DNA from 3 places in the Streptomyces sp. NPDC060366 genome. Region 2 is predicted to be linked to each of the others. Evidence: riboswitches for the same ligand, from Rfam matches in the RefSeq annotation. Region 2 holds a riboswitch; each other region holds the start of a gene.
The links. A riboswitch is a leader RNA that binds a small molecule or an ion and turns the genes downstream of it on or off. The one in region 2 is predicted to bind cyclic di-AMP.
Positions count from the first base shown of each region.

Region 1: linked by a shared signal. The riboswitch ahead of ACFWHU_RS20865 (C40 family peptidase) and the one ahead of ACFWHU_RS00940 (LysM peptidoglycan-binding domain-containing M23 family metallopeptidase) in region 2 are both predicted to bind cyclic di-AMP.
Region 3: linked by a shared signal. The riboswitch ahead of ACFWHU_RS04305 (M23 family metallopeptidase) and the one ahead of ACFWHU_RS00940 (LysM peptidoglycan-binding domain-containing M23 family metallopeptidase) in region 2 are both predicted to bind cyclic di-AMP.

Region 1 is NZ_JBHXDC010000008.1:109,178-112,437, forward strand. It holds gene ACFWHU_RS20855 (8-amino-7-oxononanoate synthase) at 1-695, shown strand, start outside; gene ACFWHU_RS20860 (ATP-binding protein) at 946-1,377, shown strand; gene ACFWHU_RS20865 (C40 family peptidase) at 1,443-1,916, opposite strand; cyclic di-AMP (ydaO/yuaA leader) riboswitch at 1,920-2,103, opposite strand; gene ACFWHU_RS20870 (hypothetical protein) at 2,460-2,765, opposite strand; gene ACFWHU_RS20875 (ATP-dependent Clp protease proteolytic subunit) at 2,773-3,260, opposite strand, start outside.
Region 2 is NZ_JBHXDC010000001.1:234,854-238,113, reverse strand. It holds gene ACFWHU_RS00955 (helix-turn-helix domain-containing protein) at 1-338, shown strand, start outside; gene ACFWHU_RS00950 (DUF6126 family protein) at 417-599, shown strand; gene ACFWHU_RS00945 (tyrosine-protein phosphatase) at 613-1,416, opposite strand; cyclic di-AMP (ydaO/yuaA leader) riboswitch at 1,830-1,987, shown strand; gene ACFWHU_RS00940 (LysM peptidoglycan-binding domain-containing M23 family metallopeptidase) at 1,992-2,921, shown strand; gene ACFWHU_RS00935 (SGNH/GDSL hydrolase family protein) at 3,089-3,260, shown strand, end outside.
Region 3 is NZ_JBHXDC010000001.1:1,001,615-1,004,874, forward strand. It holds gene ACFWHU_RS04295 (GNAT family N-acetyltransferase) at 1-401, opposite strand, end outside; gene ACFWHU_RS04300 (HPr family phosphocarrier protein) at 553-834, shown strand; gene ACFWHU_RS04305 (M23 family metallopeptidase) at 905-1,708, opposite strand; cyclic di-AMP (ydaO/yuaA leader) riboswitch at 1,721-1,887, opposite strand; gene ACFWHU_RS04310 (M16 family metallopeptidase) at 2,106-3,260, opposite strand, start outside.

The DNA of each region.
Region 1 (3,260 bases), on a different contig from region 2:
CGCGCGAGGGTTCGCGGGCCCTGGTCGTCAGCGACTCGGTGTTCTCGGTGGACGGCGACGCGGCGCCGCTCGCGCGGTTGGCCGAGGTGTGCCGTACGCGGGGCGCGGCGCTGCTCGTGGACGACGCCCACGGTCTCGGTGTGCTGGGCGACGGCGGCCGTGGCGCCGTCCACGCGGCGGGTCTGGCGGGCGACCCGGGGACCGTCGCCACCGTCACGCTCTCCAAGTCGCTGGGCAGCCAGGGCGGCGCGGTCCTGGGGCCGGCCCGGGTCATCGACCAACTCGTCAACACCGCGCGGTCGTTCATCTTCGACACCGGACTGGCGCCGGCCGCCGTGGGCGCCGCGCTCGCGAGCCTGCGGCTGCTGCGCGAGGACCCGTCGCTGGCGGTCCGGGCGCGGGCGGTGGCGCACGCGCTGCACCAGGGGCTGACCGGGGCGGGGCTGACCGCCGTACGCCCGGACGCGGCCGTCGTCTCCGTCCGGGCGCCCTCCCCGGACGCGGCCGTGCGCTGGGCCGCCGACTGCCGGGCCGCGGGGCTGGTGGTGGGCTGCTTCCGGCCGCCGTCGGTGCCGGACGGGATCTCCCGGATCAGGCTCACGGCCCGTGCGGATCTGACGGACCGGCAGGTCGCCGCGGCGCTCGCGACGATCGTCGCGACCGCGCCCGCCGGTGCCGTGGGGCGGGCCGTCTGACGCACGCGTAGGTGCCCGCCCACGGGTGTCCCACCTCGGTCGCCGGGGCCGGAAACTTGAGCCCGCTCAAATACGTTTGCGCGTAGCAGGGTTCACCGCTTAGAGCGACAACCGGGGCCGTATCCCGGCGGATCGCCCGTGCGCCGGGTGCCGTTGATGGCAGTGTGTCGCGAAGCGCAATCCGGGGACGTACTCGCGGGCATCTGCCGTAGGTCGGTCTGCGTCCCGGTGGGAAAGGGACAGCGTCGCCATGGCAGACCATCAGGAAGCATCCGTCACCCTGCCGAGCGATCCCGCCTCGGTACCGGAGGCACGCAGATATGTCGCGCGCGTCCTCTCGGAGTGGGGCCTGCCCGACGACGCCGAGACCGCCGAAACGGTTCGCCTGATCATCTCGGAGCTGGCGACCAACGCCGTGCAGCACACCTTCGGGACGTCACCGACCTTCACGGTCGACGTCACGCTGGAGCGCGACGAACGGCTGCGCGTCGGAGTCACCGACAGCCATCCGCGGTGGCCGCGGCGGCTCCCGGCCGCGGTCCAGCAGGACAACGGCCGTGGCATGGTCATCATCCGGGCGCTGACCGCCGAGTACGGCGGCGGACTGTCCGTCACTCCCACGGCGGACGGCGGCAAGACGGTCTGGATCACCCTGCCCTGGACGGTCCCCGCCCCGGGCTGACCCGCCGCACCCGCGCACCGGAACAGCGCACCGGCTACCGCGCACGGCCCGCCACCCGCCGGGCGTCAGCGGACGCGGCCGTACCAGACGCTCTTCGACCAGATGCGCTCCAGCCGCACCACCTGGCCCGACTTCGGCGAATGCCAGATCTTGCCGGCTCCGGCGTAGATCCCGACGTGGTAGACGCTGTTTCCGTAGTGGAAGAAGACCAGGTCGCCCCGTTTGCGGCTGGAGGCCGGGATGTGGCGCGACTTGTTGTACTGCTGCTGCGCCGTGCGCGGCAGCGACTTGCCCGCCTTCTTGTACGAGAACACCGTCAGGCCCGAGCAGTCGAACCGGTGCGGACCAGCCGCCCCGTGCTTGTACGGCGCGCCCTTCTTGGAAGCGGCCACATGGAGAGCCTTGGCGGCGGCGGCGTGCTGGGCGTGCGCCTCGGACACGGCGCCGGGCGCCAGCATCGTGCCGCCGACGGCGGCGAGGAGGACCGATGCGGTACCGGCCCGGGAGAGCAGCGACGGGACATGCGTCTGCGCGGACATGCGCAACCCTTCGTCAGCCGCCTGTGAAGGATGACCTGTCGGGTTCGGACAGGCGAAGATGTCCGGCCGCTCGCGCGGCTTCACCCCGAGGAGCGGTCCATGGTCGGAACGCCCCGAACTGCTCGGGTCCTCCACTCCTGCCGATCCACTCGTGTCGACCAGTCATCCGGAGCGGCGGCAGGACTCGGCGTCCACCCGGACCGCCCCGCCGAGGTGGCGGGGGCTTGTCGTCCAACGGATCTTGACGCGGCATCAGCGAAATTCCGAGCCGCAACGACTGGATGTGACCCTCGTCACTTTTGGGCTATTTGGGCCCCTGTGGGCGATTCGGTGAACGGCTGATATGACCACTCACGCGCTGTACCTGCGACGCAGCGGTGTGTTACGGCCGGACGGCCGATCACCCGTCGCAACTCGCCGTCCCGATCTCGGCGGGCGCGTCGATACGCCGAACGAGCGGGCAATTCCCGTACGGACGCGTCCATACGGGGCGGTCGGCCGCCGGTTCGTGTCGTGTCGCGGGTCCGTGGGGCCGGGCCCGTATCAAGTCGCAGGGCCGGGCGGCATGGTGACACGCCCGGCCCTGCGCTCCCCGTCGAGCACCCGCAGGGCGCGGTCCAGGGTCGGCGTGTGCAACTCCCTCTCGCCTCTGGCGTGCATCAGCGTCAGCGCGTCGCGCAGTTCGGCGGCCCTGGCCACCAGGGCCTGTGCGGCGCGCAGCGCGCCGTACGTGTCGTCGCCCCGCGACGGATTGATCCGGCCCACCAGGTCGACGACCTGGAGATAACTGTCGACGAAGTCGCCCTCGGCGCGGGTCAGCGCGGGCAGCGGCGGCAGTTCCGGCAGCATCGGGCGCTCACCGGGGGGAGTTGAGGCCGAGGGACGCCCTGCGGTCCTGTGCGACATGGTCCACCAGGCCGTACTCCAGGGCGCCCGGCGCGTCGAAGATCGTGTCCCGGTCGATGTCGTTGTCGATCCGCTCGGCGCTCCGGCCGGTGTGCCGCACCAGCATGTGCGCCATCAGGGCCCGCAGTCGCAGCAACTCCTCGGCGTGGATGGCGAGATCGGACGGCTGGCCGCGTACGGGCTCCTCGATCCCCGGCTGCTGGAGTACGACACGCGCGCCGGGCAGTGCCATCCGCTTGCCGGGCGCCCCGGCGGCCAGCAGGACGGCGGCGGTCGACACCGCCTGGCCGAGACAGGTGGTCGCCACGTCGCAGCCGACGACCTGCATCGTGTCGTACACGGCGGACATGGCGCTGAGGGAGCCGCCGGGGGAGTTGATGTAGAGGGCGATGTCCTGGTCGGGCGCCGAGTATTCGAGCTGGAGCAGCTGGGCGATCA
Region 2 (3,260 bases):
CGGTGGAGGCCGACGGTTGGATCTACCGCCAGGCGGGCAGCTCCTCCGGCCGCGCCATGCAGCCGCTGCGGGTGACGGTGCCCTACGGGGCGCAGGGCGACCTCGTCCGCGTCCACCCGGGGGAGGAGTGGATCCATGTCCTTCATGGGCGGCTCCGGCTGGGCCTCGGGGACGCCGTCCATGTGCTCGACCGGGGCGACAGTGCCCACTTCGACTCGATGACACCGCACCGCCTGGCGGCGGCCGGCCCCGACGGCGCCGAGCTGCTGTTCGTACACACCCTGCTGACCAGCCCTACCACCGAGCTGTGCCTGCCGGGCGGGGCCCACCCCCGCTGATCCACCCCGCCGCCCGCCGCTGATCCGCCGTCAGCTTCGAACCAGACCAGAGAGGCCGACACCGTGCCCGACAACCCCGTGGACGCCGCCGCCGCGCGCGAGCCGGAGGCGACCGCCGAGACCCCCGCCAAGCCCGTCATGGACGAGGAGCGCAACTTCCCGCGCGGCCTCGCCATCCGGCTCTTCGCCTACCTCGTGGCCGGCCATGTCCTGGCCGGCTTCCTCTACCTGCTCTTCGAGGCGGGCGCGCAGGGCCGATAGGCCGACCCCGTGCCTATCCCTCGTCGACGAGACGGCTCCGCAGCCGTTCGCGCGTCTCGTCCGTCAGTCCCAGGCCGTCCGTGAGATAGCGGTCGACGCTGCCCCACGTCTCCTCCATCGTCGTGAAGGCCGTTTCGAGGTACTCGGCGCGCGCGTCGAAGAGCGGCGCCAGCAGCTCCATGACCTCCGGTGAAGTGCCACCGGGCGTCGGATCGCTGCGGCGTACCAGATACCTGCGGTGCGGATCGTTCGACTTCAGATAGTCCGTCTCGATCGCGTCCCGCTCCACGCCCACGGCGAGCAGCGACACCGCGATGGAGAGCCCGGCCCTGTCCTTGCCCGCCGCGCAGTGCATCAGGGCGGGCAGGCTCTCCTCGGCCAGGGCGTGCAGCACCCGCCGGTGCTCGGCGGTGCGGTCCAGAATGATCGAACGGTACGAAGCGGACATTCGGGCCACGCCCTTGCCGTCGGCGAGGATCGACCGGAGCTGGTCGAGATCCCCGTCGCGGACCATTTTCCAGAACTCGGTCCCGTCGGCCGGGTCGGTGAGCGGAATGTTCACATTGCGTACGCCGATGAGCTCGACGTCCAGACCGTCCAGCTTCTGGTCGGCCGCGTTGCGGAAGTCGAAGACCGTGTGCAGATCCAGTGACGTCAGGAACGCCGTGTCCTCGGCCGTGGCGTGCGCGAGGTGGCCGCTGCGGAAGAGCCGGCCGTACCGTACGCGCCGTCCGTCGGCGGTCGGCAGACCGCCCACGTCGCGGAAGTTGCGTACACCGGCCAGTTCGGGTTCGGTCGGCGGGACCGGCTGCGGCACCTCGTGCGTCACGTGAGCTCCTCCGCGTCTGCGGCCGGCGCTCGTCGCCGACGCTGTCGCGCTCCGACTTTACGACATCCGTTCCCGCCGAAATCGCTTCGCGAATGCGGCTTCTGTCCGTATTGGGGGATGGCGTCCAACGTGCCCCGGTCGCGGGGGAGATGGGCGTAGATCGTCCTCGGCTGGTGAGCCAGATCATATCCGTGACGGTGTGTGGCGGCGCCGGGAAGGGGAATTGGGGCGGCGCACGGAATTCGAAGATCCGTAATCCACGCAGGGTGACCACTCGTGGAGACCGATATTCGACATGGGATTGCCGGAGGAAAACAACGGCTTGTACGGGTCGGTCCACCCGGCTTACGGTCACCGCAATCCGAGCGGATCGCCGAATCCTGCCGCCGTTCGGAATCCGCATCCACCCAGCACTCATCCACGTGTGGCAGGAGCGGGGGACCCAGGTAGTACGCCGGTCCGGACTTCCGGACGGCTTGGGGTGAAGTCGCGTCACGGCGCGGCCGGGCATCTCCAGCCCGAACCCGACAGCTCACCTCGTAGGCGCCGGAGAGGAATCCGCCATGCCCGGAAAGGGTAAGCACCGCCGTCCGAGGACCAACCCGATCACCCGCGGATTCGTCGCCGCGGGGACGGGTGGCGCCGCCATCGCAATCCCGCTCATCGGTGCCACCGGCGCGCACGCCGCCGAGCAGGCCGCCCCGTCCGTGGCGCCGGAACGCACCGTGTCCGCCGCGCACGCCGCTCCCGCAGCGCAGACGGCCAAGCAGGCCGCCACCGCCAAGACCGTGAAGACGTACTCGGTCAAGGCTGGGGACTACCTCGCCAAGATCGCCGCGACGCAGAAGGTCGGTGGCGGCTGGCACAAGCTGTACAAGGACAACCGTGAGGCCGTCGGCGACGACCCGTCGCTGATCCACCCGGGTCTGAAGCTCACCATCGGCGCGAAGAGCAAGGCGTCCTCCGAGGGCACGGCCGAGGCCACCCCGAAGAAGAAGCCCGCCCCCGCGAAGCCCGCTCCGGCCGAGCCCGCCCCGAAGGCCGACACCACCTCGGCGAACGAGCCCGCGGCGCAGAGCAGCGGCTCCGGCTACACCGCGCCCGTCGACGGCGCGACCACCACCACCGCCTACCGCGCGGCCGGCGGCAGCTGGTCCAGCGGCTACCACACCGGTGTGGACTTCGCGGCCGCTTCGGGCACCACCGTCAAGGCGGTCGGCCCCGGCACCGTCGTCTCGGCCGGCTGGTCCGGGTCGTACGGCAACGAGGTCGTCATCAAGCACGACGACGGCCAGTACTCGCAGTACGCCCACCTGTCCTCGCTCGGCGTCTCGGCGGGCCAGACCGTCGCCGGCGGCGACCAGATCGGTCTCTCCGGTTCCACCGGCAACTCCACCGGTCCGCACCTGCACTTCGAGATCCGCACCGGCCCGAGTTACGGCTCGGACGTCGACCCGCTGGCGTACCTGCGCGAGCACGGCGTTTCCATCTGACCGGTTGGACCTCACAGGAAATGGCCGTTGGCCGGCACCCCGGGTGCCGGCCAACGGCCTTTCCCTTATTCCGGCTTGAACGAATTTTGACCGGTGGTGTTTCTCACCGGCGTCAACCCCTCCTTACGGTCGCGTAGGTCACATACGCGGGTGAAAGATGTTTCGCTGTGGCTGACGATTCGAGAAGAGAAACCAGAACTGTCTTCGGGTCGTACGCCGCCATCGGTGACAGTTTCACCGAGGGCGTCGGCGATCCCGGACCGGGCGGCGTCTATGTCGGCTGGGCGGACCGGCTCGCCGTACTGCTCGCCGACCGGACACCCGACGGGGCGGCCGTCG
Region 3 (3,260 bases), 770 kb from region 2:
ATGTGTTCGAGGAGCGCGGAGGCGATCCCGCGCCCCTGGTGCGCGTCCTGGACGAGGAAGGCGACCTCGGCCTCGTCGGCGGGCGCGGAGGCGGGCATGCCCTGTGCGTCGATCCGGTCGTAGCGGACGGTGGCGACGAACTCGCCACCGACGGTCACGGCGAGTCCCACCCGGTCCACGTAGTCGTGGTGGGTGAAGCGGTACACGTCCTTGTCGGAGAGCCGGGGATAGGGCGCGAAGAAGCGGTAGTACTTCGACTCGTCGGAGACCTGCTCGTAGAAGCTGACCAACCGCTCGGCGTCGTCGGTGGTGATGGGCCTCACGCGCGCGGTGCCTCCGTCGCGCAGGACCACGTCTGCTTCCCAGTGATCGGGGTAGGCGTGCTGTGACGGCGTCGTCATGGGATGAGCCTACGGCGCGCACACGGGTAGCGGCGGGTCCCCGGCCGGGGCAGGCTGGGGTCTCTCGTGGACCCAGGGGTGCCTCGCCGGTCCCTCCGGGGCCTCGTGGCACACTGGTCTAGACAACAACTGTGACTTGAAGGGCAACACCATGGCTGAGCGCCGCGTCAAAGTCGGCTGGGCCGAGGGCCTGCACGCCCGTCCCGCCTCCATCTTCGTCCGTGCCGCCACGGCCTCCGGCGTGCCGGTGACGATCGCCAAGGCCGACGGCAATCCGGTCAACGCGGCGTCGATGCTCGCCGTGCTGGGACTGGGCGCGCAGGGCGGCGACGAGATCGTCCTGACCTCCGACGTGGACGGCGCGGACGTCGCGCTCGACCGGCTGGCCAAGCTGGTCGCCGAGGGTCTGGACGAGCTTCCCGAGACCGTCTGACCCCGCTCACGCACGACACGAGGAAGGCCCCGGCAGGACGCCGGGGCCTTCGTCGTTGGTGGGTACCGGCTCAGACGCCGACGCCGTGCGCGCGCAGATACGCGACCGGGTCGATGTCGGAGCCGTACTCCTCGCTCGTCCGGGCCTCGAAGTGCAGGTGCGGTCCGGTGGAGTTGCCGGTCGAGCCCGAGAGGCCGATCGACGTGCCCGGCGCGACGCTCTGGCCGACGCTGACGCCGACCGCGGAGAGGTGTCCGTACTGGGTGTACGTGCCGTCGTTCATACGGATGACGACGTTGTTGCCGTAGGCGCCGCCCCAGCCGGCCTCGACGACGGTGCCCGCGCCGACGGCCACGACCGAAGTGCCCGACGCGGCGCGGAAGTCGACGCCGCTGTGGCTGCCGGAGGACCAGAGCGCGCCTCCGGTCCGGTAGCCGGTGGTGACGGAGGAGCCGGCGACCGGGAGCCGGTAGGCGTTCAGGCGCTCGCGCTCGGCGGCGCGCGCCGCGCGCTCCTTGGCCTCGCGGACCTCCTTGGCGCGGGCCTGCGCCTTGCGCTTCGCCTCGGCCTCGGCGCGGGCGGCGGCCTTCGCCTCCGCCTTCGCTTTCGCGGCCTTCTGGGCGGCCAGGCGCTGCGCGTCGGCCTGGGCGTCGATCTTCGCGGCGAGCGAGTCGTCGATGACGATGGCGCGGACCGGGGCGGCGGGGGCGGCCTCCTGGGCGAGGGACGCGCCCGCTTCGGCGGCGAGCGCCGGGGAGGCGAGGGTGCCGATGACACCGGTCGCGGTGAGAGTGGCGACTCCGGCGATGTTCGCGCTCCGGCGCGTCATTCGGCCCGGGGCACGGTGCTTCCCGGTGGCACGGGTGAACGCCATGAAGTGGCTGGTCCTTTCCTTCCTTCTCGCCTACCGGGTTAGCTGACGGGTTCGGAGCAGGAAGGTCTCCTACGGGCTCCTCCGCGGATCACGCGAAGGCCCCCGATTCACCCCAGGGACTTGAATGGGTCCCCGGCTCCCCAGGCTCGCGCCTGACGGGGACTCGGCGATGGCTGTCCGGTGCCGCGGATGCGGCGGGCTCTGGCGGACAGCCGGACCGACGCTAAAGGGGTCATCTTTCAATCACCAAACAGACAGGCCCTTTTGTAGCGCACGCCACAGGGCATTCAGGCAACCTCCTTATGAATGCGGACATAGCGGGAAACCCCGGCGACTGGTTCGTCACCGGGGTTCCGTTTGTGCGTATTGAGCCGTGTGGTTCGTGCGCCGGTCGGCCTCAGCCGGTGACGACCTTCACCTCACCGATACCCAGGGCCTCGATCGGCTCCCGGATCACCGAGGCGTCCCCGACGAGCACCGTGACCAGCCGGTCGCCCGGGAAGGCGCTGACGACGGCGGCCGTCGCCTCGACCGTGCCGGTCTCGGCCAGGCGCGCGTAGAGCCGCCCCTGGAAGTCGTCCGGGAGGTGCTGCTCGACCTGGTCGGCGAGCGTGTCGGCGACGGAGGCGGCCGTCTCGTACTTCAGCGGCGCGACTCCGACCAGATTCTGCACGGCCGTCTCGCGCTCGGCGTCCGTCAGCCCTTCGGCCGCGAGCGTACGCAGCACCTTCCACAGATCGTCCAGCGCGGGGCCGGTCGACTCGGTGTCCACGGAGCCGCTGATGGCGAGCATGGAGGCGCCCGTGCCCTGCGGGTCCGAGCGCAGCACCTGCGCGAAGGCCCGCACGCCGTACGTGTAGCCCTTCTCCTCGCGCAGCACCCGGTCGAGCCGGGAGGTGAGCGTGCCACCGAGGCAGTACGTGCCGAGCACCTGGGCCGGCCAGACGCGGTCGTGCCGGTCGGGGCCGACCCGGCCGATCAGCAGCTGGGTCTGGACGGCTCCGGGCCGGTCCACGATCACCACGCGGCCGGTGTCGTCGGCGGTCACCGGCGGCACGGGGCGCGGCTCGGAGGTGTCGCCCGTCCAGTCGCCGAGGGTCTCGGCGAGCAGCGCGTCGACGTCGACGCCGGTCAGGTCACCGACGATCACCGCGGTGGCGGTGGCGGGGCGGACGTGCGCGTCGTAGAAGGCGCGGACACCCTTGGCGTCGATGCGCCCGACGGTCTCCTCGGTGCCCTGGCGCGGGCGCGACATGCGCGAGGTGGCCGGGAACAGCTCCTTGGAGAGCTGCTTCGCCGCGCGGCGGGCCGGGTTGGCCTGCTCGTGCGGGATCTCGTCGAGCCGGTTGGTGACGAGCCGGCCGACCTCGCTCTCGGAGAACAGGGGCGCGCGCAGGGCGTCGGCGAGCAGACCGAGCGCCTTGGGCAGCCGGGAGACCGGGACCTCCAGGGAGACCCGGACGCCGGGATGGTCGGCGTGCGCGTCGAGCGTGGCGCCGCAGCGCTCCAGCTCGGCGGCGAACTCCTCGGCCGTGTGCTTGTCGGTGCCCTC